Regions from separate parts of the Ferdinandcohnia sp. Marseille-Q9671 genome, predicted to be linked through region 1. Evidence: riboswitches for the same ligand, from Rfam matches in the RefSeq annotation. Region 1 holds a riboswitch; each other region holds the start of a gene.
The links. A riboswitch is a leader RNA that binds a small molecule or an ion and turns the genes downstream of it on or off. The one in region 1 is predicted to bind S-adenosylmethionine.
Positions count from the first base shown of each region.

Region 1 (7,667 bases):
TTGCGGAACGCAGGATTCAAAAATTGCTAGGAAGTGGTGCAAACCTACATGTCATTAGTCCGACTCTTACGGATGGATTGCGTTCCCTTTGTGGGAAAGGCCTATTCATTTGGCAGAATAAGCATTTCGAGCCTGAAGATAGTAAAGAAGCATTCCTGGTCATCGTAGCCACAAATGATTCGATGGTAAATAAAACAGTTGTACAAAGCTGTGCTTCCAATACGTTAGTAAATATGGCGTCGGAAGCTTCTGAAGGAAATGTCCAATTTCCAGCTCATTTTAAACAGGGGAGATTGTCAATAAGTATAGCGACAAATGGAGCAAGTCCTCTTCTTTCGGGTAAAATCAAACGGCAGCTTCAAATCATGTATGACAAGAACTATGGGGAGTATGTTGATTTTTTATATGAATGTCGGCAATTAATCAAGCACTCAATGTTCGATGAATATGAACAAAAATGCATATTAAAGGATTTACTGTCAGATGATTATCAAAATAAGATGAAGCAGGAACTAGCTTTAAATTTACTGAAGAGTTATTCGCGGGAGGGGTGGACGAATGAAAGGATTGGAGGGTAAGAGGATCGGTGTTGCCGCTGCCCGTCAAGCGGATACGATTTCGACACTTATCCAAAAAAACGGGGGTCTACCATTTGTATTCTCAATTCAAGGTGAACAACAAGTAAATGAACAGTGTAGTGAACAAAATGTGAGAGATTTAGTAAGTCAACCATTTGATATGGTGCTGCTAACTACCGGAATTGGCATCGAAACTCTTGAAAGATCTGCGCTAAAGCTTACTCTCCACACCGAATTTATTCATAAATTAAAGAATATTAACTTAGCAGTCCGTGGTCGTAAGACACTTAATTGGACAAAAAAACATTCCTTGCCGGTGGAATTCGTTTCTGAGGATGGAACGATGGAAGGTCTGTTATTGAGTTTGGATAGCAAAGGAGGAAAATACGGGAAACGGATTTTTTTTCAAGCATATAACCAAGACGACGAAATTTTACAGCTAGAGCTACAAAAGCAAGGATATGATGTTTATCTATCCAAACCCTATCATTTTATTGAGCCATCCCTTTCTACTGTAAGGAACCTCAAACAAGAAATTCTCAATCAAACACTGGATGCCGTTATCTTTACAAGTAAAACTCAAGTCCAAAATCTCTTCGCTGATTCTACAAGTACAGATGCAGTGGTGAAAGCATTTAACAAAGAAGTCCTGGCGGTTGCAGTTGGAAAAGTCACCGCAAACGAGCTAGAAAAACAAGGCATTACGAACGTCTTTCAACCATCCATTCAGAAAATGGGTGTAATGGTCGTTGAACTAAGGGAATATATTAGGGACACGGGGACAGGTTCCCTGTCCCACAATTTTGGGTCACGGAACCTGTCCCTCTGACCCATTTTTTGAATATTCTACTATTCTAATTGACAAGCTCTCATTCAATCATGTAAGATGAAATTGTTAAATATTACTAAATGAATACGTTTTTTCTCTTATCGAGAGTCGGGGGAGGCACCTGGTCCGTTGATCCCGCAGCAACCGTTACGTTGATTGTAACAAGGTGCTAATTCCAGCAAGCGTAGGCTTGAAAGATGAGTGTGGATGTACATATGCCTCTTCCTCATTGGAAGGGGCTTTTTCATGTCGTATTTTATTTGGTGAAAAAATAGGTAGGGGAGAGAGTTACATGACAGTGACAAAAACAGATAGCTTGTACAAAAAGGAATACTTCGGGAGACTTCCGGAATTAAAACAGTATGCGCCAGAGGCATTTCAATCGTTCATCAAGTTTGATAGCCAAGCACTTGCTGCGGGTAAACTTTCTGTGAAACAAAAGGAACTAATTGCGGTGGCGGTAGCTCATATTACGGGTTGTCCGTATTGCATTGATTTACATATTGGAAATGCAAAAAAGAATGACTCTACAAAAGAAGAGGTAGCAGAGGCAATTTTTGTGGCAACTGCATTAAAAGCTGGTTCTGCGTTAGCACATGGAGTGAATGCTCTTAATGCCTATGATGGAAATGGCGATGAAGAGCTATACAAAGCAGCCTATTTTGCAAGATTAAAAGAATTTGCTGACCTGAATGGCGAAGCATTTAAAGCATTTATTGATTTTGATACGAAATCTCTTAAAGCAGTAAACTTAACAGAAAAAGAAAAAGAATTGATTGCGGTCGCTTGTGCTCACACAACAGGTTGTGCCTATTGCATTGACCTTCATACGAAAAATGCGAAAAAAGTGGGTGCCGACCTGGAAGAAATCACTGAAGCGATTTTCGTTGCAGTTGCGTTAAAAGCGGGATCTGCGTTGGCACATAGTGTGAATGCGCTAAATGCGTATGATGAGAAGTAAATAAAAAGTGGCCCGATTCCTATGAAGTAACTAGGACCAGGCCTTTTTAGGTATATGAAACTCTAATTCTTACATAAACTTCTCTATAGTTACTAAAAGGGGTGCTGAGATGGACGTTATTTTAGGGAAAACAAAGGATGAATGGTTACAGACATACCCTTTATTAGAAAAGCTTATAAGAACGGAAGAAGTGTTTTGGAGGAATCCGAAATACCACGAATTTTCTAGAGCCATAGAGAATGTTTCGTTGGGTGTCGAGGATGTTCGGGATGCAGAGGAGAGATTACAAAGATTTGCCCCTTATCTTGCAAGTGCCTTTCCTGAAACAAGGGAGATGAATGGGATTATTGAATCACCATTGAAAGAAATCCCAACTATGCAACAGGCTATTGAGGGTTTATTCGCGGAAAAAATTGAGGGCAAGTTACTTCTTAAATGCGATAGTCATCTACCGATTTCTGGATCGATTAAGGCAAGGGGTGGTATTTATGAAGTTTTACAGCATGCGGAAAACTTAGCAATTGAAAATAAGCTTCTATCATTGGAAGACGATTATTCCAAACTCGACAGTGACTCATTTAGACAATTCTTTTCCAATTATTCAATTGTTGTGGGTTCTACCGGGAATTTGGGGTTAAGTATTGGGATTATCAGCGCTAAGCTAGGATTTAACGTGACAGTCCATATGTCAGTTGAAGCAAAGCAATGGAAAAAAGACCTTCTTAGAAGTAAGGGAGTAACAGTCATAGAACATGAACTAGATTACAGTGTGGCAGTTGAGCAAGGAAGAAAACAGTCTCTGGATGATCCTACCAGTTATTTTATTGATGATGAAAACTCCACACATTTGTTTCTTGGGTATGCCGTAGCAGCTTCAAGACTTAAAAAACAACTAGAAGCGATGAACATCACAATCGATGAAGATCATCCATTGTTCGTGTACCTTCCTTGTGGAGTGGGAGGAGGACCAGGCGGAGTGGCGTTTGGTTTAAAGCTCATTTTCAAGGATCATGTTCATTGCTTTTTTGCCGAACCTACCCATTCTCCTTGTATGTTAGTTGGCTTGTTAACCGAACAGCATGACAACATTTCGGTACAGGATTTTGGCATTGATAACAAAACAGCTGCAGATGGATTAGCGGTTGGACGTCCATCAGGATTTGTTGGGAGAACGCTGGAAAACCTTTTGAGTGGTGTTTATACGGTTGAGGATCATCATTTATTAGCGTATCTCAGTCTGTTGGCTCAAACAGAAAGCATCTATTTAGAACCTTCCGCATTAGCAGGAGTGCCCGGTCCAGCTCGCTTATTTACAGAGCCAGAAGGTAGAGGGTATTTGGAAAAACATAGAGTAGCAGATAAAATGGAACACTCCGTTCATATTGCATGGGCAACAGGGGGGAGTATGGTTCCCAAGGAAATGATGGATTCGTATGTGGAAACAGGGTTAGAGGAGTTAAGAAACTTATAGTTTTGGTAGAGCGAGTCTTCATGCTGTAGATAAAATGTAGCAGGGGAGGTTATCTCCCCTAGTAGTAACAATTCAAGGTATCAAGAAAATAGTACCGGATTTTTACAATATATTAAATATAGAAATGATGATATAAATTGTTTAAACCTAGAAAGTTCTAATAAAAAATTAACACGTAATACAACTTTTTTATTGTATAGTTGTATCAAATTTTAAAAAGGGCAATTGGGAGCAATTAGCTCACAATGGCAGGCACCTATTCCTCTATCACCTAATTGTTTCTTTAAATTTCCTTACTATTTTTTCTTTTTCCTTTAATTGTCCATACCCAAGTGCATTGTAATATTTAATATGTTTCTCTGTAGCCTCCAAAGCTAACATAAAGGCTTGATTGCCAAAGTCCTTTCGTATATTCTCTAGATAATACTCTGTTCCGAAATTACTCATTGTACGATGATATTCCTGTCCTGACATCATAGCTAAAAAATCCGTAATATAATCTTGAGCAGATCCAGCGTTCATCCCTGTAAATGTTGAAATCTTCTGTTTTCCTTCTGTTCTAGTTAGTTCACCAAAATACACTTTTTTTGCAAAGTTATATGCTATCTCAATCATTTCTTTTGTTATTTTTTTTGAAATGCGATTATCTAACTTTTTAGTTTCTATTTGGTTGTTAGAAAAGTTACTCCCAACCTTAACTAAATTGTTTGATTTGATGGAAGGTTGGGAAGCCTTTTCAGACTCAGCCTTTGAAAAACTACTAGAAACATACTGGATCATCCATTTTGATAGTACCTTATTCAGGTTTTCCTTGTTTACTAATATTGCTGCCTCAAATTTTTCAACTAAATCTTCGTCTATTAAAAAGCTAATTTCCTTTTTCATGTAATATCCTCCAAGATTTACTAATTTAAAAGTATATTAATTTACTAGTTCTGTAAATACATACTGGGTAAAAAGACTGGCCCTTTTGTGAACACATAAACTTCAGACGTAAAAAAGAAGAAGTGGACAATGCAAACATAACTTAAATGAATATATTTAAATTGTTTATTTGTAGAAAAGGAATATAATACCTTGATTGCTGCCAAGATAGATTTTAGAAGTATTTAGTTTAGTGAAGAAATATTTACAAAAGAATAACGGAATTAATTACAATGCCTATTATTATAGTTATTTAAATAGGGGGGTAGAAACATGAAAAGAGTAGTTAAACATGATACTACAATAAGACTCTCTTTTAGAGAAAAGACATGTTAATATGGTTTAGGTTTAAGAATTATTTCGATCTTGATAGCCTCTCGATAATTGATTTTTGGAAACTTAGTGATGGTGATTATGCAACTATTACAAATCGATGGGCAGATATTCCTTCGTGGTTCGAATTACATCCTACAGAAGTTAGTGATTCATTAGTTTATAAAATCTTGGAGAAATTGGACTCTGGTTATAAACCAAAAGCTAAAGTGGATGGACCGAATATTTGGAGAATAAAAGCAGGAGATAAATTAGTTTGGATTGGAAATTCGAGACCGGGGCTAAAGGAAGAAGATGGAGTGTTAGAAATCATAACATTCGATAAAAATGCCCTAATATTAGGCGAAGCGACAGGTAATAGAATAAAGAATATAATAAAATTCGGTTCTGGTGAAACCGACAAAAAGGATATTTTAAAGGCTCAACATTCGATGAAAAAAATTAAGGAAGAAGGAATACCGAGAACTTATTCAACAGAATGGCGACTTGGGTAATGATATGCACGAATCGATTTCTACAAATAAATATTGTTAAAAAATAAATAATACTGAAGGTATTTTAGGTAAGTAGAAAAACATTGTTTTTATGAATTACTATAGGTAAAGAGGTAAATTATAATGAAAAATTACAAATGGATTGAACAAAAACTAATAGATTTTGAAGAAATACCTGAGATTAAAGAATTTTTGCAAATCCAACAATTCGTATTAGATAATTACGAAAAACCAAATATTGAGGATTCTTTACCAGATGGTTTTCAGTTAGCGGGTCTATATACACCCATTGCATTCCCAGAGGAAATTTATGTAGGGGAAACCATTAATAGTCCAGGAGGATCTGATGTTTTGTCATGGGACCATAGCCAAATAATTAATTACTATGAGAATTATATTTATCCTAAACTAACTAAAATAAATCAATCAATTTTCACAAATTTATTTAATGAAGAGTTAAAGGAAACTTTTGATTTAGAATTTGAAGAATACAACAGGTTACCGGCTGATAAAAAGATTGAAATTTGTTATCAATTACTAATTGACTTAAGTTTATCTGGCAAAATTGTGTATGATAATTAGTTTTTTAGTAGAATTATTGATACTAATCTCTATAAAAAAAGACCTGATCCACACTTTACAAAAAGCATGATTGGGGTCAGGTCTTTTATGTAAGAATCAAGAAAACATCTCCGGATCTTCCTCTAGTATATGATAAAGCAAGTCAGTCATTTTTACCGTATCGCAAACTCGAACTTCTGCATCCCCAAATGAACCTTTGAACATTGCGTCTTGATCAAGAAATGCTTCTTCCACCCGTTCATATTTTTCAGAGGTGTGCCCTATATGTCGTCTTTGAGGTACGGAAATCTCGGTTCCATCCGGTAATACGGTGTAAAGCTGTTCGTGACTATCTGTTAATCTACCAGGAATATCAAGCCATTCCTCGACTCCATGAATATATGTACAACGACGTAAATCCACCCCAATTAATAAAATCGATGCCTTTCGGTCCAATAATTTCCCCCAACTCGATTCTCTTGCGCAAGGTGTATTGAATTTTTCATTGCCAGCAACAAATTCCTGAGCACCATTTCCCAAAGCAGCTACAGAATGGGTCGGATGCCAGGAACGAACAACACCGGGACGCTTCCGGAAAAGCTCAGTTAGTAGACCCACACAAGAAGGCGACTCCTCTACATAAAACTTGGGATTTTCAGCTTTTATATACGACCAAGTATGTGTTGGAAAAACCAATAGCCCATCTTTCATATATTCAGACAACGCATCAAGGACTGTATCCGCGCCACCCTCAACCTGCCCAATACTTTTCATCGAAGAATGAACAAGCAATGTTCCGTTTCGCTCAATACCTAACTGCTCGAGATGATCTAGTAAATCTTGTTTTGTATACATGTTATTCTACCTTTCTAGATTCTATTAGGAATAGAATACCATATTTCGTATCTCGTGGGGCGAGTTAGAATCTTCTTTTGTAAAGGCTAGTGATTCTCATCACAAAGGTAACAAGTCTTTTGACTTATACTTTTACGTAGAAGATGTGACTGACGACCATGTTTGTGAGCCAATAGGGGGAAGACGATGGAAACTGTAACCGTTATAGAGAGTGCGCCACTGAAACAATTACAGAACGAGCACGTGTCATTGAAGGCAGAGATGGATTTCTTTTATGAAATCATTGAAGAGATAGAATATGAAACCGGGTCTTCTGTGTTTCAACTGTTTGCCGAACTATCCGAGCGGGTCTTAGCTTTCATAGCTAAACTTAAGATACATTCTAAACGAGAGGATGAAGCGTTATTCCCGATGATGTCTCGTCACCTTGGAGAGGAAAACAATATTATCGAAGTGATGGAATATGAACATGAGAAGGCAGAGCAGCATCTAGAGGATTTTATGAAAGAAGCTGAACAGGCGGGGGAGAAAATTGATGAAAACGACATTCAATCGATAACCGTATACGCCGCTCAAGCGTATGCAACCTTAATACAACACTTCGCAAAAGAAGAAAAATTTCTGTTTCCATTGGCAGAGGTGATACTGTCGGATGTGGAGA
Region 1 covers NZ_CDRJTA010000001.1:63,144-70,810, reverse strand. Annotated here, with positions in the region: gene ACWNMY_RS00315 (NAD(P)-binding protein) at 1-578, shown strand, start outside; gene ACWNMY_RS00310 (uroporphyrinogen-III synthase) at 559-1,407, shown strand; SAM riboswitch class I at 1,503-1,611, shown strand; gene ACWNMY_RS00305 (carboxymuconolactone decarboxylase family protein) at 1,700-2,368, shown strand; gene ACWNMY_RS00300 (D-serine ammonia-lyase) at 2,478-3,839, shown strand; gene ACWNMY_RS00295 (hypothetical protein) at 4,107-4,724, opposite strand; gene ACWNMY_RS00290 (hypothetical protein) at 5,093-5,590, shown strand; gene ACWNMY_RS00285 (hypothetical protein) at 5,714-6,172, shown strand; gene ACWNMY_RS00280 (AAC(3) family N-acetyltransferase) at 6,269-7,006, opposite strand; gene ACWNMY_RS00275 (hemerythrin domain-containing protein) at 7,193-7,667, shown strand, end outside.

Region 2 (7,667 bases), on a different contig from region 1:
GTAAACCGTAGACACTGTTATATCTATTATCTGGCATTTTAGATAATAGCTTCATAATAATCCTTGAAATCATATCTGGAATTTCGTGATTTAATAGCTTAGGATGTGGTGGTGTTTTGACAAGATGGGAATGAACAATTTCAATTGGCTCAGTATTTGTAAAAGGGAGCTTATTCGTTATCATTTCAAATAATGTGACTCCAAGTGAATATAAATCTGTTCTAAAATCTACCGAACGGTTCATTCTGCCGGTTTGTTCAGGAGAAATGTATGCCAGCTCACCTTCTAGCTCATATGGAGTCTCTCCGACTCGTTGGTTCTCTCTTTTTAATTTTGTCGAAAAATTAAACCCAGTTAATTTTAACTGGTTCAGATTATGATTCATGATTATATTTTCTGGATTGATATTTTTATGAATAACCTGTTGCTGATGTAGATTCATAAGTGCGGTTGCCAACGGAATAGCAATTTGCAAGAACTCAATAATGTCTAGCTTTTTATTTGAAATGAATTCCTTTAATGTAATGCCGTTAAAATACTCATACACTAAAAGTGTTTCGTTTAGTGAGTTCACCATATCTATTGGTCGTAATATTTCATCCATTTGCAGACTATTTGACAAGTGAAATTCATGTATCGTAGAAGCAATCTCTTTGTGCGTAGGACTTGGGACCTTCATTCTTTTAATTAAGACTAGTTTTTTATCTTCAATAAAGTAGCCTTTATACATAACCCATATATGATTTTCAACTACAATTTCTAGTATTTTATACCCCGGTACTATTGGAAGTCTTACCATTGACATCATCCTTTTAGGGATTTTCTGATTCTTTAACAAAACTTTAAGTAACCTTATACGGGTTTTATAGATTTTCAATTACTATAAGTAGTATTATGTGATTGATGGAGGATGGATAATGATTAACAGTTCGAGTTTACATTGTGTTGATTCTCAAGAGGAATTAGATCAAGAATGGGTACAATTATTCATTGAGGCAAAAAAGCTTGGTGTAACATTGGAAGACATTCAGAAATTTTTAGTGAAAAATACACTTATTCCCGAAAGCCAATAAACTTATATCCCATACCCCGAACAGTTAAAATGTACATAGGCTTAATTGGATTAGGTTCGATTTTTTTTCGTAGGTTACTAATATGAACCATGACAGTGCGGTGATCACCCAGACTTTCCTCTCCCCAGATTAATTCAAACATATGATTCACACTAAATACCTGATTAGGGTGTTCTGCTAATAAACAAAGTAGTTGAAATTCTTTTGCTGACAACTTAACGGCTGATCCATTTACTTTAACAACACAGCTCGATATATCAATATATAACCCAGGATATATGATGGGGGATTGTTCAACTTTTTTGTGAAGTTGATTTGATTGGGATGTCATGTTCCGTTTACGGCGCAAATGAGCCTGGACTTTTGCAATAACAATTGCAGGACTAAACGGCTTTGTTATATAATCATCCCCTCCGATTTTGTGACCTAGTATTTTATCAATCTCCTCTTCCTTTGAGCTTAAAAACAGAATCGGAGCATTTGTCTTTTGACGTAATAATTGACAGACTTCAAATCCATCCATTCCAGGAAGGACTACATCAAGAATGATAATATCTGGATTTTGTTCATCTACAAGACGTAGTGCAGTAGTACCTTCTTCAGCGTGTATCAGAGTATATCCTTCCTTTTTCAAGTACAATTGCAATATGTCTCTTATATCACGATCATCGTCCACTAGCATTACTTTTTCTCTAATCATGAATTTACCACCTTCTATCATCCTATGATTTTGTACCTATTGTAAACTACTATTACTATATCATTTAGCCAATATGTTTGCCATTCTTATCCATAAACTTTGGCGTCATGTCACTTCTCTTAGTATTATTATTTTGTTCAATTTAGCAAAGATTACTTACTGAATAATTGAACGTAAAAACAAAAAACAGCACCCGACCTTGAGCTTGATTTGGACGGATGCTGTCTATTAAGATAGCTTTCAAAAAACTACTAGATTATTTTTAAAAAGGAATTTTATAGCTACTTGCAGGATCCTTTTTTACTTAGTTTCTGCAAATGCTGGATCCTGGAATGGATGTGCTACCCAGCCTTCTGGATCAACAAACAATCGTACGGCTACAACTTCACGATCATCCATCAATGTGAAGAAATGAGGAGTGTCAACAGGAACAGAAATAACATCTCCAGCCTCCAGTTCAACATCAAAGTAGCCTGTGTCTCCGCTTCCCTTAATAATGAAAATTCCATGTCCTGCTACAATCGCACGCACTTCGTCCTCTGTGTGAACATGTACTTGTTCGAACTTTTTTAGTAATTCGTCAAGATTTGGGGTTGATTCTGATAATGCGATTACATCCCAATTTTGGTAACCATTGCGTTCCCCTAGGGATTTGATCTCTTCCTCATAAATAGATAAAATCTGTGCCTTCTGCTCATCATTAATTTTGCAGTTTCCTTTTAATTCTTCTGGTAGTTTACTAGTATCCCAGTGTTCATATAATACACCTTGTTCTTCTAAAAATGCTGCTACCTTTTCTTGACCTTCTAATCGTTCACCTGTGTTACGTAATTTAATATTTGCCATTTTATCCACCTCTTACTAATTTATTTATATAGTAAACCCTTAATTTCTTATGAGCAAAGGGTTTAAAGCTAATAGTTTTACATGATAGCTAAAAAGGAACTCATAGGCTTCTAAGTGTTTCTTTGCATCGAATGCATTTTTTGCCCATACGGTAATTCCATGATTACGGATTAGTACTGCACCAAAATCATTGGTAACATATTCACTAAAATTCCTTGCTAGTGTCGGGATATCTGCGTCATTTTTAATAATCGGAATTCGTATTTCAGCATCCTCATCCCATAGACCTAATGCTTTAATAATTTCCTGCCCTTTGAACACAACCTCACCTCTATCACCATACAATTCCGAGATGACATTGTTATCGACCGTATGGACATGCAGGCTACATCCTGCGTTCGTTTTGTTGTATATCTCCACATGTAGTAAGGTTTCTGCGGATGGCTTTAAATGCGTAGGTGCTGCTGGATTACCTGCACCATCTACCAATAAAAAATCCTCATCCGTTCTTTTCCTTTTGTCCTTACCGCTAGCTGTAACCAAAAAAGTCGTTGGTTGATCTGATACCTTGATTGCAAGGTTTCCACTTGTACCCATAAACCAATCGCGGCTCGCTAGCTCATCCTTAATATCTGCCAGCTCAATCCATTGTTTTAATTGAAGTTTCATTTATGCACCTCCATTTTTTCCAGTATTTCTATCACATCAAAAAATGAATGAAAGTGTGAATGCTCTATCTCTAGTTCCTTGCATTTTTCCACTAGAAAATCCCTAGCGATGACCTTATCAGCTAGCTTCGCAGCCTGTAGGTCTGTAATTGAATCCCCGATGACAATTTTGTGATCTTCCAGATTCGAAAGCTTACGGATCAAGGTTGGTTTACAGCAACCACATTGATTCGAGCAGTGTTCATCGCAAGTGTATGGCCAGAGGATGTTAATCTTTTCCTTTGAAAAATCTGACTTGTTACAATAGATATTTTCCTTCGGTACAAGTCCCTCCAACAAAGGTTCTACAAAGAAATCAATCCCTCCGCTTACGATAAAAAGAGAATATCCATGTTCCTTTGTATATGCCACGAACTCCTGGAATCCCTCACGGATTTCGGCGTAATCTAGGATATAGTCGGTAATCTCTTCTCTTTTTAAGGATGGCAATAGTGAAAATAATTTGCTAACACCCTCTTGAATGGAGAGGGTTTGGGAGAGGATTTTATCTTTAATTTCCTCCGATTCTGGCGGTGCAAATTGTTTCATAATGGCAATAATGTTATCTGTGTTTGTGATTGTGCCGTCAAAATCACAGAAGATGACTGGATTTTTCATATCTCTTTATACCCCCATAATTCAATCGCTTTTTCAAGCTCAGGGCTATTTTTGGCATACTCTACAAGTGTTTTTTCTTCCAATACAGCATCAACAGCTGCTCTGAATGCTTTACCGCCACCAATTGCACCATCTGGATGACCGTGAACCCCACCACCCGCATTGATTACACTATCTTTACCAAAATCATTAACAAGTAGTGGAACTAAGCCTGGATGGATACCAGCAGATGGTACTGGAAAAGCAGGCTTCACACTCTCATCCTTTTTTGTTAATTCAGAAGCAATAGAAAGTGTCTGTTCTCTTTCTAGTGCAACACTCCCGTACGGTGAAGGGAATAAAACAAGGTCGGCTCCTGCATATCTAAGTAGTTTACCTAACAACAGTTTATTTGAGAATCCATAAAATTCTGACGGTGTAAGTGCTCCACTTACAGCAGGATGGGCCATGATTGGAATGGATATTTCGGGGTCTTCCACTAGGCCCTGAAGAACATCGAGTCCGTATGCAAAGACGTTAAATAATAAAATATCAGCTCCAAGTTTTACAGCCCTTCTTGCTTTTTCCTGTAACTCAAAGGTTCTCCCTGTTACATTAACGGCAAATAGCGCTCTATGTCCGGTTTCCTGGTGAACTTCTTCTAACACCTTTTTACCCTCGGTAATTCTTAACTCGAAAGGTGTTAATGGATTATCGAACAGAATTTCGTCATCTTTAATAATATCCACTCCACCCAGGGCTTGTTCCCGCAACTGTTCCTTAAGGTATGTAATATCTCTACCAATAACCCCTTTAAAGATACTCATAACTAACGGTCTATCAAACACACCTAGTTTCTCTCTGATACCATTGATACCAAACTTTGGACCAGGAAAAGTATCTTTTAGTTCGGTTGAAAACTCTAAATCTAGTAGCTTTACCTCCCCATCTAAGGAAAGTTTTCCAAATACAGTTGTCAAAATAGCAGGTAAATCATTGCTAAAGTTGGCACTTGGATAAGCAATTTTGATGATTCCCTTTTTTACTTGTTTTCCTAAATATCCACTTGCACGTGTATCCTCATCAAACTGTTCCACACTTACAACTTTCCCTTTATGCTTTAGCAACTGATCCTGCTCTAGCTTTGGAAGAGTAGTCCAGGATCCAACTGTTAAACCGAGTGCAATTCCTTCTGCTTTTTTCTCTAAGTTTGCACCAGCATCATGTACTAAATATGTCGCAATAACTTCGCTCATTTTTTCACCCTCATTTCAATAAAAACGTAAAAAACCTCTTCATAAGAAGAGGTTAGCAAACTAACATCTTCTTATCTCTCAGCATAAAGCTGCAAGAATTAGCACCGTGCTTACAAATTGTAAGTCGGTTGCCGGGCTTCACTGGGCTAGTCCCTCCACCTGCTCTTAATAAGAAAATATACTATATTTAATTGTTGAGATTCTCACCGAGATTAACTCAACGATTCAATTTTATTCAACAGAATTCACTTAGGATTATGACAGGATTTATTTTTCTTGTCAAACCTTTTTTAATTTACAGAAAACACTACTACTATCTCAATTTCACTTAGACACGGAAAACAGCTCTAATCTCCTTATACGATTGGCTGCTTCAACTAAGCGATCCTCATCAGTTAACAGCCCTACTCTTACATAACGATCTCCATACTCGCCAAATCCGATCCCTGGTGCTACGACTACATGAGCTTCTTCAAGTAGAAGGTCTGCAAAGCTTTCTGACGTATAGCCTTCTGGTACGGGCAGCCATGCAAAAAATGACCCCGCAGGTGCTTTTACATCCCACCCAATGTCCTTCAAAGCATTTATAAATGTATTGCGTCTTGATTCATACTTATCGACCAAATCTTGAACGCATTGCTGTGACTCTAGTAGCGCTGCTGCAGCAGCTGCTTGGACCGGACTGAATAAACTTACATACATATGATCCTGGATAAGATTAAGTGCTTCAATTACGCTAGGGTTACCTACTGCAAAACCTACTCTCCAGCCAGCCATATTGTAGGTCTTTGAAAGTGTATAAATTTCAATTCCAATTTCTTTAGCACCTTGTATCTCTAAGAAACTGGTAGGCCGTTTCCCTTCAAAACCTATGGCACCATACGCAAAATCATGCACCACACAAATATCATGTGTGTTTGCAAAAGAGATTGTTTCTTCAAAAAACTCTTTTGTTGCTGTTGCCCCAGTTGGGTTATTCGGATAGTTAAGAAACATAACCTTTGCTTTTTCTAGTTGCTGTGAGTCTAATTGGGTATAGTCTGGTAGAAAATCATTCTCCTCTTTTAAAGGCATATACTCCATCTTCCCTTTTGCAAGTTCAACACCTGACCAGTAATCTGGATAACCTGGGTCAGGTACAAGCGCAACGTCTCCAGGATTTAAAAGACATTGCGGAATTTCCACCAAGCCTGCCTTACCACCAAAAAGGATGGCTACCTCTGTATTTGGATCAATTTCAACTCCATATTCACGAAGATAAAATTGAGAGACCGCTTCTTTCAAAAATGAATGGCCACGAAATGGAGAATATTTATGAAATTTTGGATTATCTGCTGCCTTTTTCAAAGCCTCTACGATATGAGAAGGTGTGGGTTGGTCAGGGTTTCCCTGTCCTAAATTTATGACATCATGTCCTTGTTCCACAACCTTGTTTACCTTCCCCACAAGAGAAGCGAAGAACTGTTTCGGTAAATTTTGTAATATATCAGAATGCTGAAAGTTTTTCAATTCCTACACCTCTTTAAAATTACTTGAATTTCTAGTCAAAAATCATATATTGTTAAAATCAAATTGTAAAGTATAACTTTTATGTAGAAGTCCCCCATATTACGTGGTAGGATGTATGCATTAAACCGTGTTCAAGTTAGTGGTGTTCAAACGCAAACACTTATTATGTCTTGTATTAAACTTAACATAATGCAAAAATACAGCCAATAAATTTTACATTTACTAGGAGGACTAACTATGAATCTTAAAATAGCTTGTATTCAGTATGATATTCAATTCGGAAAACCGCAAGAAAATTTTGACCTTGTAACCAAGGAAATCGACAAACTCATGAAGCAAGAGAATCCAGATATTATCCTTCTACCAGAGCTCTGGACGACAGGATATGATTTAACTAGGTTAGATGAAATCGCAGATGAAAATGGAGATGGAGCAAAAACTATTATTAAAAAATTGGCGCAACAACACTCCGTGAATATTATTGCTGGTTCTGTTGCCAAAAAGACAAAAAACGGTGTGACCAATACAATGTTTGTCTTTAATAGAGAAGGGGAATTGGTTAGTGAGTACAGCAAACTTCACCTGTTTCAGTTAATGGATGAGCATTTGTATTTACAGGCAGGAGATGCAAAAGGTGATTTCTCGATTGAAAATATTCCGGCTGCGGGAGTAATTTGTTATGACATTCGCTTCCCTGAATGGATTCGAGCTCATACAACAAATGGTGCTGAGGTTTTATTCGTGGTAGCAGAATGGCCACTACCGAGACTCGAACATTGGCGTGCCCTACTCCTTAGCCGGGCAATTGAAAATCAATGCTATGTCGTAGCTTGTAATCGTAGTGGAAGTGATCCAAATAATCAATTTGCAGGACATTCTATGATTATTGATCCTTGGGGGAATATTATTTCAGAAGCAGGAATTGAAGCAACTACATTAATTGGGGAAATTGAATTAAGTAAAGTGAAAGAAGTACGAA
Region 2 covers NZ_CDRJTA010000004.1:494,589-502,255, reverse strand. Annotated here, with positions in the region: gene ACWNMY_RS17700 (AAA family ATPase) at 1-799, opposite strand, end outside; gene ACWNMY_RS17695 (anti-repressor SinI family protein) at 918-1,073, shown strand; gene ACWNMY_RS17690 (response regulator transcription factor) at 1,054-1,773, opposite strand; gene ACWNMY_RS17685 (1,2-dihydroxy-3-keto-5-methylthiopentene dioxygenase) at 2,074-2,619, opposite strand; gene ACWNMY_RS17680 (methylthioribulose 1-phosphate dehydratase) at 2,659-3,288, opposite strand; gene ACWNMY_RS17675 (2-hydroxy-3-keto-5-methylthiopentenyl-1-phosphate phosphatase) at 3,285-3,944, opposite strand; gene mtnW (2,3-diketo-5-methylthiopentyl-1-phosphate enolase) at 3,941-5,179, opposite strand; SAM riboswitch class I at 5,248-5,354, opposite strand; gene ACWNMY_RS17665 (aminotransferase class I/II-fold pyridoxal phosphate-dependent enzyme) at 5,504-6,688, opposite strand; gene ACWNMY_RS17660 (carbon-nitrogen family hydrolase) at 6,926-7,667, shown strand, end outside.
Region 2: it holds a riboswitch for S-adenosylmethionine, as region 1 does, so the genes downstream of both, mtnW (2,3-diketo-5-methylthiopentyl-1-phosphate enolase) here and ACWNMY_RS00305 (carboxymuconolactone decarboxylase family protein) in region 1, are expected to answer to the same signal.

Region 3 (7,667 bases), on a different contig from region 1:
GCTGTATAAAAAGTTGGGGGAAAAGCTAGTTATCCCCGTCATATCAACAATTGTGAAATTAGGTATTTATTTCTTTTGAAGATATGCTCGTGAACAGCTATATGGAAAATGGAACCTTAACCTTCGATTTTTTTTATAGTTATTAGAAAACCTGACCAGCACTAAAGCTACATAATGCAATCAAGCATTTGGATATTTATCTATGGTTTGTAAAGAATATCCTTATAGTGATTGTTTTCATTTGCTGTTTTACTTTCTTTATAAAGGATTAAAATGGTTTTATAAAACCATCAAAAGGGAAAATCCATTGAATGCGGTATTCGGAGGATGAAAAGTAGTGAAGGATGTAAGGTTAAGGCCATTAGAGAGAGTTGACTTAGGATTTGTTCATAAGTTAAATATTAATGCAAACATCATGTCCTATTGGTTTGAGGAGCCATATGAGTCATTCGTTGAATTGCAGGATTTATATGATAAACATATTCATGATCAGGGTGAAAGAAGATTTATTGTAGAAAAAGGCACTGAAATGGTGGGGTTAGTTGAATTAGTAGAAATTGATTATATTCATCGGAGAGTTGAATTTCAAATTATAATAGATCCGAATCATCAAGGACATGGATATGCGAAGTCTGCAACATATCTCGCAATGGACTATGCGTTTTCTGTATTAAATTTGTATAAATTATATTTAATCGTTGATAAAACGAATGAAAAGGCGATTCATATTTATAAAAAACTTGGTTTTCAGTTTGAAGGAGAATTAATTGATGAGTTTTTTGTTGACGGTGAATATCATAATGCAATAAGAATGTGTATGTTCCAGCATCAATATTTTAGTAGGGATTCTTGAGACTGTACAAGAAAGACGTAATAAAAAAATACTAATTTTTGTATCCCACAACTTATTTACCTCAGACTTTCCATTCATTTGTTTAGTAAATAACAGGTAATCATGGTGGTGTCTATATTCGCTATAGCATTGGTATCCGCTTCAAGTAATATAAAAAGGCAAAGGCAACACCCAAAGGGTTAGTTGCCTTCTTTCATAATATCTGAGAGTTAACACATACTGTACCTTACCATTAATCGATAAAAAGTAAAAAGGAATTACCGAATGTCATAATAGGGAAATCAAGGTTTATTAATATCCTATTCGTTAAAAATTGTGTTTGATAGTAATCTAAATAGGTAATCGGTGTGATTTCTAAATCCAGCTTCTAATCCGATTAATGTTACGGCAGCGTCTTTTTCGGTTACAATGACCGCTTGACCTCTTGCAGGCTGCCTATTTTTCCAATGACCAGAAACAAAGAAATCTTCTCCTTGGTCAAAGGTGGCAAAGACTTCGGTTTCTTCAGTATTGGAGTACCAAACCGGTCCATATATGAATCCGATATCGTCTTGACTATAACCTGCTGTAACTCCTTTTCCAGTGTAATCAATTTGGACGATACCATTAGAGCTCGAAGATCCAGTGTTCACTTCCACATCTGTTAGCCCTAAGGACTTGGCAACTTTTGATGCACCAGATCCTATAGCGATGTACTGTCCTTTTTGCTCAATAAACTCATCCACATTCTGCTTAAATTTGTTGTATTCTTCTTCGTTTGAGAGTCCAAACTCTTTGTTTGCCGTGCTAAGATTGTAGGATACTAGATTAGCAGAACCACTGTAAATAAATGTATCATATCCCGATAAGCCATTGTTCGCTACATCACTTGGATGTAATTCGGTTACTGAAAAACCAAGGCGTTCAAGGGCAAGTTTCGTACCTGAATGTGACTGAACCTTTCCAAGTCCCCCATCTTTTAAAATAGCAATTTTCTTTTCAGTTATGCTTCTTACCTGTTTTGGAATTGAAGTTGTAACAAGATCAAGACCTGAAGCTTTTACAGCTTTTATAAGGTCAGATGTTTTCTTTTCAACATAAAAGTTCCCTTCCTCATCCTTCAACACCTGGATGTTTGATTGAAGTAACTGATTTACGAGAGAAACAGCATTGATAGAGGTATTTGGAATTTTATAAGGACCATTACCATTAAGTGATCCTTTTAATTTAATCTCTTTAACTTTATCGATTTTTACATTTGGGAATGATGTTGATTCAATCACTTCAAATCCCCACAGTTCTGGAAGACCCCAAGAAGATATGTCATACATGGCTCCGATGTCATTGGTAATATCCTGTCCATCCCAAAGGAATGCGTTAGCAACTGCAGCCTTCGCTTGCCTGCCTGATAGTAAGTAAGTACCTTTTTCATAACGAATACCGTCCGAATCGAAAGCTTCCTTTGCTTGCGTTACTTCAACATCATTCTTAATCAAGTGCCGAACAGCCTTTTCAGTAACGGTTGGGTCTTCCTTCTTTACAGGTAATATATATGCTTCAGGATATTTTCCTTCTTCATAATTAGGATGTTGATTAGTAACACCTCTCTGATAAACTTCTATTTGATCCTCCAGCATGTCATATTTATGATCTACAGCAAATTTAAGAGCCCCTGTTACTGCATCAACTTGCCACTTTACACCATCTAAATCATTTGTTGGAGCTTCAAGGGTATAACCGTATCCCCCGTGAAGCATTGCATATGCTGGGGTATAGATTGGCGGATAAACATCCCATCCTTGACTTGAGTCTCTTAAAGGAATATGTGTCCCTTCCATTGTTTTATAAAGCTCAGTTTCATATGAATCTTTTTGACTTACCAGTTCAGATTCCATTGCTTCTGCTTGTTGATTCATCCAATTATATAAAAGATCAAATTCGTAATTGGGATTGTGCGGTGGTGTACCAGGCAGGATCAAACCTGGATGTTTTGCGACGCCTCTTTGTTTCACATAACCATGAAGATCTAACAGAACCAAAGGATTTAGCTTTGTAATTTGCTTAACTACAGCTTGTGTTTCAGGTTGAGACTGAGTAATAAAATCACGGTTGAGGTCAATTCCCTCTCCATTAAAACGAGTTGCTTCGATACGACCATCTGGATTAGCATTCACATTGACAATTAACGTAAAGTTGTTGAGTATTTCTAGTGTCTCCGAGTCATTTTCAAATCCAAATCGCTCAATTAATCTTAGTGCAGCATCTGTTCCAACAAATTCACTTCCATGGATAGATGCGTGTATAAGAATTGGAGGTTTCACGTCTGGATTTTTTGATAACCAACGCTGTGCTTGATCGGGATCTTCACTCATTAGTTTTCGTAAGGTTTTATAAGAGTTATTTTTAGCTTGATTCGTAATCGTTACTGTATATAGATCTTTTCCAGTAGAGGATTTTCCAGTCACCTCAAGACTAATTCTATTACTCCTTTTGTCAAAGTCCTCGAGCTGTTTTTGAATAGTATCGAATATGACATAATCATATTGTTCTGAGTTGAAAAGACTGTGCTTTCGCTCAGATGAGTTAGTCTCCTCAGTCCCGGTTGCCAATACATCAGTAGGCAGTGTTGTCCCAATTAATGCAACACTAAGTAACATAGGTAATACAACTTTTTTCATTTCTCCCACTCCTTTTAAGATATAACAAGTAACCCAATTTAAAACAAAATAAAAGCCTCTTTCAAAGAGAAAGAGGCACAGCATCACTAACAAAGTGACCAGTTCCTCTTTTATCTCTCAGCTACTGCTGCAAGATTTAGCACCTTAGCTCACCTTAATGGTTAGCCGGTTGCCGGGCTTCATCGGGCTTGTCCCTCCGCCTGCTCTTGATAAAAGAGTATTCATATTAGATTGCTTGTATTTACCCAATTATAGAAATATCTACCACGAAGTCAATGAGTTTTCGTTAAAATGGTTATATAGAACCAACTAACTCCTATTTCACAAAAAATGGAGAAAGAAAAACTTCCTTGTAGGTAAATGGGACGAAGGGGAGAGGAGAGGTAGTTAAATGTTAACTTGGTTTTGCAGTTAGCATATCAATGGTACAACTTAAAAAAAATGCATTTTTTTACGATACAATTTAAAGGGACTTATTTCCTTAACATAGTAAAAGTGTAACATCCTAAAGCCCTATAAAAGAAGTTTATAAAAGAATAACCCATGGTCACTATTTGAGTCTTAAAAACAGTTGTGAGGGAAAGCCGCTACTTATTTTTGAAAGAAGGTAACCACCTTTTTATCATTAATCTCCTTTAAAAATATGTCATTTCTCTCAACATAAAGGAGTTAGGTTCATATATAGTCAGCAAAATCCTGCCAAAGAACAAGTATTTCAAAGTTTTTTTAATAATATAAACCCAAAGATTTACACAATACCTATTAAATCTCAAGTATACTTTACATATACAATTAAAAAATAATAGGAGATTATGATGAAAATAGATTGTTTGATTGTGGATGATGAGATTGCTTTAGCTGAAACAACTTGTGAGTATTTTAATATGTTTGAAGTCAAAACAGCGTTTGTGACTAGCGCAGCTGAGTGCGAACGTTTTTTGGAGGAGCATGAACCATCGTTGCTTCTTCTTGATATTAATCTCGGGGAAACTTCAGGGTTTGAGTTATGTAAAAAATTGCGCCAAACTACGCAGATCCCGATTCTATTTATTAGTGCACGTTCAAGCGATGATGATATTCTGATTGCTCTCAACATCGGTGGGGACGATTATATTCAAAAACCTTACACGTTAAGTATTTTACTAGCAAAGGTAAAAGCTGTATTAAAAAGGTTTGGCAGTGGTTCTAGTAACCAAGAAGAGGTTTTAGAGTTTGGTCAGATTCAGATTGATACAAAGCTGCATCGTGTGCGAGTAAATGGTGTTGATATCCAGCTTAAAACGATGGAATATAAACTTCTGTCTTATTTGGCCAAGAATAAAAATCGAATCATCACAAAAGACGAACTGTTTCAACATGTATGGGGAGATTCTTTTGTAGGGGATGGAACCCTTAATGTACATATACGCCATTTACGAGAGAAAATTGAAAGTAATCCAAAGGATCCGCAATTTATAAAAACGGTTTGGGGAACAGGATATGTCCTTGAGGATACCAACCAATGAAAATAAGATTGCTGCTGGTTACGATTCTGGTTGTTTTTAGTGCAGCTATTGTTTTCTCCATACTAGTTATTAAGAAGAATACGATTTCAGAACTTGATCTTGTAGCCATAAATGATGTGGTGAAAACTGTTGAAGGAAATTGGGGGCAGGTTAGTGACGAAATGTTTCGAAATAGCGACATTGACCAACCATTTACGATAATAGATCACCTAGGGAACGTAATTTACCAAACCCCAGGAAACCATTATAACGATACATACGATGCCATAAAAAATAGAGATACATTTATAGACTTGAAGCAAAATAACGAGACTGTAGGGAAATTAATTATCACCAATAATGAACAAGAAATGCGGCAACAAATGAAAAGTGAACTGATCACTTCCATAAGTTTGATAGTGGGTCTAGTGATGATTATTAGTATTTTTTATATTATCTATATATATAGAACGTTAGTGAAACCATTTCAGCAGCTTCGAAATTTTGCATCGAATGTGGCTAGAGGCAATTTTGATATACCTTTACATATGGACAAGAACAATTATTTCGGTGCGTTCACGGAAAGCTTTGATCTATTGCGTGAAGAGCTTGATGCAGCACGCCAAAGAGAGTATGAATTAAACCGTAGTAAAAAAGAGCTTGTAGCTACACTAAGTCATGATATTAAGACGCCTGTTGCTTCAATCAAAGCGATTAGTGAATTAATGCTTCTCCAGGAAAAAGATGATCGGGTGATTAGGCAAGTGAATACGATTTATTCGAAAGCAGAGCAAATTAACCTTCTTGTAACCGATATGTTTCACGCTACTTTAGAAGAACTACAACAGTTAAAGGTAACGGTAACGGAAGAATCGAGCGAATTACTAGTTGATATGATTGAGAATGTAAATTATGACCATCAAATCCTCTTAGATCCAATTCCACCATGTATTATGTTAACTGATTCCTTACGTTTGCAGCAGGTAATAGACAATATTATAAGTAATTCATATAAATATGCAGGAACAAAGGTCACCGTTTCTTCCCAAATTAATCAGGGCTATCTTGAACTCTACATTATGGACTACGGACCAGGAATTAGTGAAGAAGAATTGCCTCTCCTTTTTAATAAATATTATCGAGGGAAAAATGTCGACGGAAAGAATGGATCAGGCCTTGGTCTCTATATTTCGAAGTACTTCATGGAAAAAATGTATGGCCACATTCACTGTTATAACAGAGAAGACGGTTTTACAGTAGTTATAAAAAGTAAACTTGCTTAACTTTATTCTGTCGGAGTCAAAACCCCGACTGAACAAAGTTAAAGCCTCCGGCGGATGCCACGATTTTTCAGAGGAAACTTTTCGAGCATAGGATCGAAGACTAAGATCGCCACATCCTGTGGCAACGTCTTCATGACCTACTTCGTGTAGGCCTAAAAATCGGGCGCAAATACGCCAAGGTGTATTTGATATTTAAGAATTAGTTAAGAATTGCACAAAGATTTAATAAGAATTCATTTTGTATGATAAGACTGTAAGCTCGTTTACAGTCTTTTTTCTATAGGTCGAAAGAAGGAATCCTTACGATTAAATAAAGGGAGATGGCGATAGGTCATGACTAAAACAATTATTAGAACGGAGAAGTTGTGCAAATCTTTTTCTAGCGGGGGAATTCAGCAACATGTATTAAAAAACCTAGACCTTAGTTTAGTAGAAGGGGATTTTACAATTATCATGGGTAGTTCAGGGTCTGGGAAATCCACGCTACTTTACGCAATTAGCGGGATGGATAAACCGACATTGGGTGAAATTGATTTTGCCGGGAATCATTTAACTTCCTTAAATAACGATCAACTCGCGATATTTAGAAGAAGAAATTGTGGCTTTGTATTTCAACAAATTTATTTACTAGATAATATGAGTGTACTTGATAATGTACTTGCAAGTGGTCTATTAGTAAATAAAAATAAGCGTGAACTCGTTAAACAGGCAAAAGAACTATTAATACAAGTAGGGATTAATGAAAACTCATGGTCTAAATTTCCTACTCAGCTTTCTGGCGGCGAATCCCAGCGAGTTGGGATCGTTCGAGCAGTCATTAACAACCCGAAAGTATTATTTGCAGATGAACCAACAGGTGCCTTAAACTCATCATCTAGTGACAGTGTGTTAGATGTATTCACAAATATAAATCGCAATGGACAGAGTATTATCTTGGTCACTCATGATATGAAAACGGCATTGCGTGGGAATCGGATAATCTATTTGAGAGATGGCGTAATTTGCGGTGACTTGCAGCTGGGTTCATACAGTGAGATTGAGAATTTCGAGCGCCATGAAAAGCTCATGACTTTCCTTACAGAAATGGGGTGGTAAGGTGAAGATTATGATTCTGGCATTGGCGAATATTAGAAAAAGTAAATCGGCAACGGCTTCTTTATTTATCTTTATTTTTGTTGCTGCGTTACTTCTTAATATTGGCTTAATGGTTATTACTCAAATCAATCCATTTTATGATAATAAAGTTGAACAATTAAACGACCCACATGTAACAATAATCATGGACCAAGCTAGTCATGATTCGACTTATGATGAATTTTTTATGAACTACTCAGGGGTCGCAGAGACAGAAACAGAAGAAATTATTGCAATGAGCATTGCTTCATTTACA
Region 3 covers NZ_CDRJTA010000003.1:277,261-284,927, forward strand. Annotated here, with positions in the region: gene speG (spermidine N1-acetyltransferase) at 338-853, shown strand; gene ACWNMY_RS14055 (M14 family zinc carboxypeptidase) at 1,153-3,510, opposite strand; SAM riboswitch class I at 3,618-3,726, opposite strand; gene ACWNMY_RS14060 (response regulator transcription factor) at 4,326-5,015, shown strand; gene ACWNMY_RS14065 (ATP-binding protein) at 5,012-6,277, shown strand; gene ACWNMY_RS14070 (ABC transporter ATP-binding protein) at 6,611-7,372, shown strand; gene ACWNMY_RS14075 (ABC transporter permease) at 7,383-7,667, shown strand, end outside.
Region 3: it holds a riboswitch for S-adenosylmethionine, as region 1 does, so the genes downstream of both, ACWNMY_RS14055 (M14 family zinc carboxypeptidase) here and ACWNMY_RS00305 (carboxymuconolactone decarboxylase family protein) in region 1, are expected to answer to the same signal.

Region 4 (7,667 bases), 230 kb from region 1:
GTTGGTGAGTCCCCTTGCCTGTTACTCTACCTTTTTCGATGAAGATGATCTGGTCGGCGTCTACGATTGTAGACAATCGATGGGCGATAACGAAGGTTGTACGGCCTTCCATTAAGCGTGATAGTGCATCTTGGACAATGCCCTCTGATTGGCTATCTAAGCTTGCGGTTGCTTCATCCATCATGAGAATCTTTGGATCTCGTAAGAATGCTCGAGCAATGGCAATACGTTGCCTTTGTCCGCCAGATAATTTCACACCACGCTCCCCTACTTCAGTATCTAATCCATGGGTAAAGGAACGAATAAATTCATCTGCATACGCCATTTTTGCTACTTCCCATAAACGTTCATCTGGTATTTTGTCCCCGTTTTTTAATCCATAGCATAGATTTTCACGAATCGTGCCTGCCATCATGGCACTTTCTTGAGACACATAGCCGATTTGATTCCGCCAAGATTCTAACGATAACTGTTGAATGGGTGTATCGCCGATTCGGATTTCACCAGAAGTTGGTTCATAATAGCGCTCCAATAACCCGAATAACGTCGACTTCCCACCACCACTTGGTCCCGCAAATGCAATCATTTGACCAGGCTCAGCTTCAAACGAGACTTCGTGTATGACAGGTTCCTCGTCATCATAACCAAACGATACATGATTAACATGGATCGGTAAATTTGAAATATCCTTATCTTGTCCCTCTTGACCTTCTTCTAATGGAAGCTCTATGATATCGATAATCCGTTCAGTTGCACCTTTTGCTTTTTGCAGCTGCGTGAAAAACATCGCAAAGGACGTGATTGGAAAAATTATTTGAAACAAATAGAGTAAGAAGGCAACTAGAGAACCTGTGGACATCGTCCCATTGGCTACTCGTATTCCTCCATATCCAATAATAACTACAATAACAATCATGACAATTGTGTACATGATAGGACCGATTAGCGCGAAGATCTTCGCCTCTTTTAATCCATATGTAAGTAATTTCCGTACACCCTTGATTCCTTTATCCTCTTCGAACACTTCTGCTGTTGAGGATTTCATTAAACGAATTTCACTAATGGTTTGTTGGATACTCCCGGAAAATGTAGCTGTTTCATCTTGCAACCCTCGAGATATTTTCGCCATTTTACTTCCAAGTGGCATCATGATAACCATGGTAAGTGGGACTGAAATAAGCATGAGGAGCGTCATTTTCCAATCCATAATCAGTAAAATAACAATCGCACCGATAATGGAGATAACCCCGGTAATAAACTGTGGAAAATGCTGTGAGATTAAATCCTTCACAATTCCTGTATCATTCACCACTCGGCTGACAGACTCTCCACTTTGCTGCTTATCAAAGTAGCTGACTGGCAAACGAATGAGTTTTTCCCACATTTTCTCACGCAAGCGTGCGACAATACGTTGCCCAACAGCTGCCAACATGTATGTCGACACCCCATCAATCACACCTTGTAAAATAAATACAACTCCAATTATCACAATAAGCGTAACATTAATCGACAGACCAGAAAATCCATCCACCAGCTCCCGCGTTAGCAATGGAATCGAGAGTCCCACTAGTGTCGTAATAATGCTACCTAACAACCCAATCGTTAACGCTACCTTTGGGATATTCGTTGATAAAATAAGCCTAATAAATGGCTTCAACCCATCATTCTGTTTCTTCATCCTCTTTTCTCCTTTGGGACAGGTTCCTTGTCCCACTTTACTTGTCTCTTTATATACGGTTTAAACCATAAAAGGTTCCGAACCTACAAATGATTAATGTATCAAAGGAACTTTACAATGTCCATTTAGTCATTTTAGCCTAACTTTTAGTGGAAAACACATTATCGAATTCATCCCATCATACACTGTCGATAATGGGGTGATTGCTTGAAAAGATGGGTAAAGATTTTAATCTTAGCATATCTTTCCTTTTTATTTTTCGGAAGTTTCTTTGCAATAGGGTTACTTTGGATTGGGGCACTCGAAGACACGTTCCCTTTCATTTCAGATATTGAGATCTTTTTATATTACTTTTTAGCTGGTTCCATCGGTGGTTCATTGCGACATTTGTATATGTTTTGTTCACATTATCGGAAAGATGAGTTATCAAACTATCGAGATTGGGTGATGTATATCTTCTATCCAATCTTCGCAACTGGAACTGCAGTCATTGCTGTCACCTTAGTCCAAAGCGGTATTTTACTCATTGAATTCACAAATAATGTAGATGGTCCATATGGACAAATCAGTCTTGCCTTTTTTGTAGGCTTTGGCTTTAACAGGTTCTTAAATAAACTGAATGAGGTGTCAAAAGAAGTGTTTGAGGCGAAGGAAGAAGAACAAACGCAAAAAAGTACTGAAATAAAACAATAAAAGGCAAGAGCAAATGATTTTGCTGCTTGCCTTTTTTACATATTACCTTCACTTCTACCCTTGACCTTTTGCAAAAAATCTTTCACTCTTCTTTTACAATAATACAAATCTCGTAACCCCTTAATCTCTTCAATCTCCTGCTTTATTTCCTGATATTCTAGTGTTTCCTCTGTGGTTAATTTGATTTTGGGTTTTGGAAATGGAATAAGTTTTCCCATTATTATCTCCTTACAGTTATTGAATAAAGTTTAAATCCTATATCTATTATTTTATATGTATCGTTTTAACCAATGTTGATTAATTAGTGGTATGAAAAATCATCTCCAATCGATTGATTGTCCCACTTCCCTTCATTTTTTTTGATTACGCACTGAATATATATAATACTCTATGGTAAAACATGTTATTATTGTACTAATGAAATGATTAGTTCGGGAGGTTGAGTCGAATTGGTAAAGGAACAAAATGAGATTTGGGAATGGATCAAGGCATTATTTATTGCAATAATTTTGGCAATTATTATCCGCACCTTCCTCTTTACACCAGCAGTCGTACAAGGTGCAAGCATGAATCCTACATTGCATGACCAGGACAGAATGCTTGTAACGAAAATTGGCGAACCAGAACGATTTGACATTGTCGTCTTTCAAGCTACGGAGACTAAGAGATATATTAAACGTGTAATTGGATTACCTGGAGATCGAATTGAATATAGAGACGACACGTTGTTTGTTAATGGAAAGCCGTACGAAGAACCTTATTTAGATCGCTATAAGCAAGAAGTAATAGATGGCCCACTTACGAATTCTTTTACCCTCTTAGAAACACCAGTCGAAAGTGAGGTTGTACCTGAAGGACATTTGTTTGTCCTGGGAGATAACCGAAGAAACAGCATGGACAGCCGTCACATCGGAGCGGTTCCAATGGATAAATTGATAGGAACAACAAATATTGTATTCTGGCCATTGAAGGATATTAAAATCATTAGTAAGTAAATTTGGAGCGTTTATCCTTAAAGGATGAACGCTTTTTTGTTGCAGATTTGTAACAATAAAATTAAATGAACAATTCATAGTAGACACATAGGATTAATAAAGTTAAACTATATATATAAACTTATCCAGAGAGGTAGAGGGACTGGCCCATTGAAACCTCAGCAACAGATTCATTCGAATACTGTGCTAAATCCAGCAAGCTTATAAGCTTGAAAGATAAGTGAGGTTATCACCTATGTTATAAAACCTCTTCTTATCTTCTTGTAAATGATCGTTATTTTGAGAGGAGAAGGTTACTAATGTCTTTATTGAAAGAAACTGTTGAGAAAAGAAAAGACGATATTATACAGAAATTAATCGAATTTAACCAGTATAAAAAAGATGGAAAACAACTTTTTGAGCTATCGCTATCGGAATTAGAGTTCGAATACTTTAAAGTTCAAGCAAATGCTCATCCACATACAGGCTACGGATCTATAAGATGGAAAAATTTTTAATTAACTTTAACTAAATGCTTCATTTTTCAGTGTTCATCCATTATGGGTGAACGCTTTTTTGCATAAAAAAAGCCCTTATCCAATAGATAAGAGCCCTATTCCAAAGCCTTCCTAAGCCTTGGCGCAACCTCAGTTGCGAGTAGTTCAATGCTTTTTGCAACTTTTACATAAGGTAACCCACCAATGTCTACTTGTGCAAGGAAACGTGTATGACCAAATAACTCATGCTGATGAAGAATTTTTTCCACGATTTGCTCTGGGCTTCCTACAAATAACGCAGTGCTTGGACTAGCCATTCTCTCAAAATCATTCCGTGACATCCTCGTGCCCATTCCACGTTGGCGGTTTACATACTCCCAGTAGTTCGAATAATACGGATAAAATTCGTCCTTTGCCTTCTCTGTTGTTTCCGCAATATACGTATGTCCCGTAACCCCTACTTTTAATGCATCAGGTGAGTGTCCTGCCTCTATTCAAGCCTGACGATACATATCAACGAGTGGTTTAAAGCGTCTTGGATCTCCCCCTAAAATGGCTAACGCCATGCCAACACCAAATCGACCTGCACGTTCAGCACTTTCCGGTGTGCCCCCTACTCCAATCCAGATTGGAATTTCCCCATGAACGGGACGTGGAGAAATTTCAGCATTACGTAGCGGCGGGCGGAAATTCCCTGACCACGTTACCACCTCATTTTTATTTAGCTTTATCAATAAATCCATATGCTCAGTGAACAACTCATCGTAATCATTTGTGTGATACCCAAATAACGGAAATGATTCAATAAAAGCACCACGACCAGCTAGGATTTCGTCTCGTCCATTTGATAGTAAATCAACTGTTGCAAAATCCTCAAATAACCGAACCGGATCAAGCGTACTTAACACACTAGTCGTACTTGTTAGTTTGATCTGATTTGTCGCTTGCGCAGCCGCTGCTAGCACGACTGCTGGAGAAGAAACTGCATAATCAAGTCGATGATGTTCCCCTACTCCAAACACATCAAGCCCCGCTTCATCTGCAAGCTTTGCTGCTTGTATCACCTCATCTAGCCTTTGTTTGGCAGTCACTGTCTCTCCAGTTAGTGGATCTGGTCCTATATCTGCAAGCGTGTAGATCCCAATTTCGAACTTCTTTTCTTGATTCACAAGGGTTCCCTCTCTCTTCGTGTTTCTATAGGTAAAATAGATTCGTGTATTCAACTTACTTTATGTAAGTAAGTTTATAATTGTAAGTTGAATAAGTCAAGTATCATCTACACCTTCATAACCTCCGATATTAATTTTTACTCTTTACCTTCTTTTTACAAATATATACTTGATTCAAGTATATATTTGTATTACATTTATAGTATGGAAAGAACAAGTTTAATTAAAGGTCATTTAGAAATGTGTGTGTTAGCGATTTTATCTAAGAAGAAAAGTTATGGGTATGAAATTATGAAAGAATTGGAAAAACATAATTTAAAATTGAAAGGAGTAGGCAGTATTTATCCAATCCTCACAAAGCTCAATGATCAGGAATGGGTACATATATCAAGAGAGTTAATGGAAAATGGAAAAGTGCGAGTGTACTATGAAATAAATGAAAACGGACAGCTCGCACTAATGAGTAAGATAGAAGAATGGTTACATGTTCAAAAAGACATTAAATCCTTACTAATTGACAACGTTGAGGAGGTAAATGGAAATGGCAACGTTACGTAAAAACGAAATAGAGTATGTAGATAAAGTCATTAAGGAACTAAAAAAACATAAGATAAATAGGAATAATCTTGAAAGTATTAAAGAACAGCTCACTGACCATATCTTGACCTCTCAACAAAATGGTGAGGATAGTATTGAACAGCTGGGTGACTCTGATTCCATCGTGAATGACTATTTAGAGCTATACAGTATTGATACTCAACAAAGCAAAAGCCCAAAATCAACATATCTTCCAGTCGCTTTTGGGGTTATTGCTTTCCTTTTTGTATACCTACTTAGTCAAGTACTGTTATCTTTATTTTTAACAGAGTCCTTCAGTGATAACAGAAATTTTGATTATAATATTCTGTATCACATTGACGTGAATCCTTGGTGGAATACCTTATTGGTCATGATTAGTTTTTTCACAGCTCTTATTCTATCAATATTGGTTTCCTTTCTGTTACGGAGTAGGTTCACAAGATGAAAAGATTTTCATACTTCCTCGTTCTTACGCTTTTGTTCTTGTTGCCGCTTTCCTATAGTTACGCCGAGAATCCTTCTTCAAGTTTACATTCATATATTAAGGATTATTTGGAAGAACACCGTATCCCTGGTGCATCAATTTCCATTATCGAAAATGACAAAGTAACGTACGCCGAATCATTTGGGATTACTGGTGAAAATGAAAGAGAAGTTACAGCAGATACTCCTTTTTTATTAGGTTCTATTAGTAAATCACTGACAGCTCTAGCTACACTGAAACTTGTAGAGGAAGACGTAATTGATTTAGATGATACCGTAGTCCAACACCTTCCCTCCTTTACGTTACAAGATCAAAAAGCTGCTTCACAAATAACGATTAAACAACTACTTACACAAACGAGTGGAATTACTACTTTTGATGGTTTGTCTATATCTGATTTAGGTTCCGACGCTGCCGATGCAATCCAAACGAGTCTTCAGGCACTCTCAGATATTGAATTGACGGAAAATCCGGGAGTTGTGCATCAATACAGCAACGCAAATTACACAATACTTGCGGCTTTAATTGAAGCAGTTTCAGGTCAATCGTACGCTGATTTTATAGACGAACAAATCTTTACACCTTTAGAAATGAGGAATGCGGCAGCTAATTTGGAAAAAGCCTATGAAAGAGGGTATCAATCAGGCTTCCAATCCTGGTTCGGTTTTCCTGTTAAGAGTTCTGCGGCATATGACAATGGTGGAGCCCCATACGGTTACATTACTGCAAGCGCAAATGATATGGTGAACTATTTAAAGGCCTTGATTCAAAAAGACGAAGAAAAACTTGTTCAAGAGGAACTCTTAGACCTTTCCTTTTCACCTCAAGTACAAACCGGTGAAACACGGTATTATGGCTTTGGTTGGAGAATTACAGAACCCGGTTCAGAGAATGAAATGATTTGGCATTCCGGATCCACCCCCGACTCTAGGACAGACATTTTCTTCTATCCTAAAAAAGAATGGGGAGCCGTTATCCTAACAAATAAGGAACATATCTTAGAAGAAGCAGCACTCTTGCATTTTCGAAATGGCCTAATTTCAATCATGAATGGTGAGGAACCCACAGTCGTGGAAGGACATATGCCTACCATCCAAATCTTTCTTTCTATTTTGCTTTTGATACTCATCGGAACCCTTGTACGACTGCTACTAAAAATAAAAGCTAGTATAGAAATAAGATATCGCAAAACAACTACAATAGTTGGTGTTTTATTAATAGTACTTTCCATACTGACGATTCCAATGTTACAGCATTTTAGTTATTCACCCTGGCATTCCATCCAATTATTTGCACCAGACATAGCCTTTCTAACAATTGGTTTAACTGCATTATTGTTTGGAAATGGTGCTCTAATGCTACTCTTTGGTTTACGGAACAAAACTAGATGAAACAATAGTTCGTGGTGTATTTTTTTCTTTCATATAACACGACAAAAATCTAGAAAAATAGTCTTGCACATGTTACCATGCATAGAGAATAATCCACATAAGAAGAGGAAAATCACCATGAAGAAATTATTTAAATGCTTACTCCTATTGGGATGTATCTCAACACTAGTAGCATGCTCAGAATCCGTCGATGTCAACGGGA
Region 4 covers NZ_CDRJTA010000001.1:288,188-295,854, forward strand. Annotated here, with positions in the region: gene ACWNMY_RS01520 (ABC transporter ATP-binding protein) at 1-1,678, opposite strand, end outside; gene ACWNMY_RS01525 (hypothetical protein) at 1,886-2,371, shown strand; gene ACWNMY_RS01530 (hypothetical protein) at 2,407-2,589, opposite strand; gene lepB (signal peptidase I) at 2,821-3,366, shown strand; SAM riboswitch class I at 3,485-3,589, shown strand; gene ACWNMY_RS01540 (Fur-regulated basic protein FbpA) at 3,666-3,863, shown strand; partial or broken gene ACWNMY_RS01545 (LLM class flavin-dependent oxidoreductase) at 3,959-5,011, opposite strand; gene ACWNMY_RS01550 (PadR family transcriptional regulator) at 5,216-5,569, shown strand; gene ACWNMY_RS01555 (hypothetical protein) at 5,553-6,035, shown strand; gene ACWNMY_RS01560 (serine hydrolase domain-containing protein) at 6,032-7,465, shown strand; gene ACWNMY_RS01565 (hypothetical protein) at 7,583-7,667, shown strand, end outside.
Region 4: it holds a riboswitch for S-adenosylmethionine, as region 1 does, so the genes downstream of both, ACWNMY_RS01540 (Fur-regulated basic protein FbpA) here and ACWNMY_RS00305 (carboxymuconolactone decarboxylase family protein) in region 1, are expected to answer to the same signal.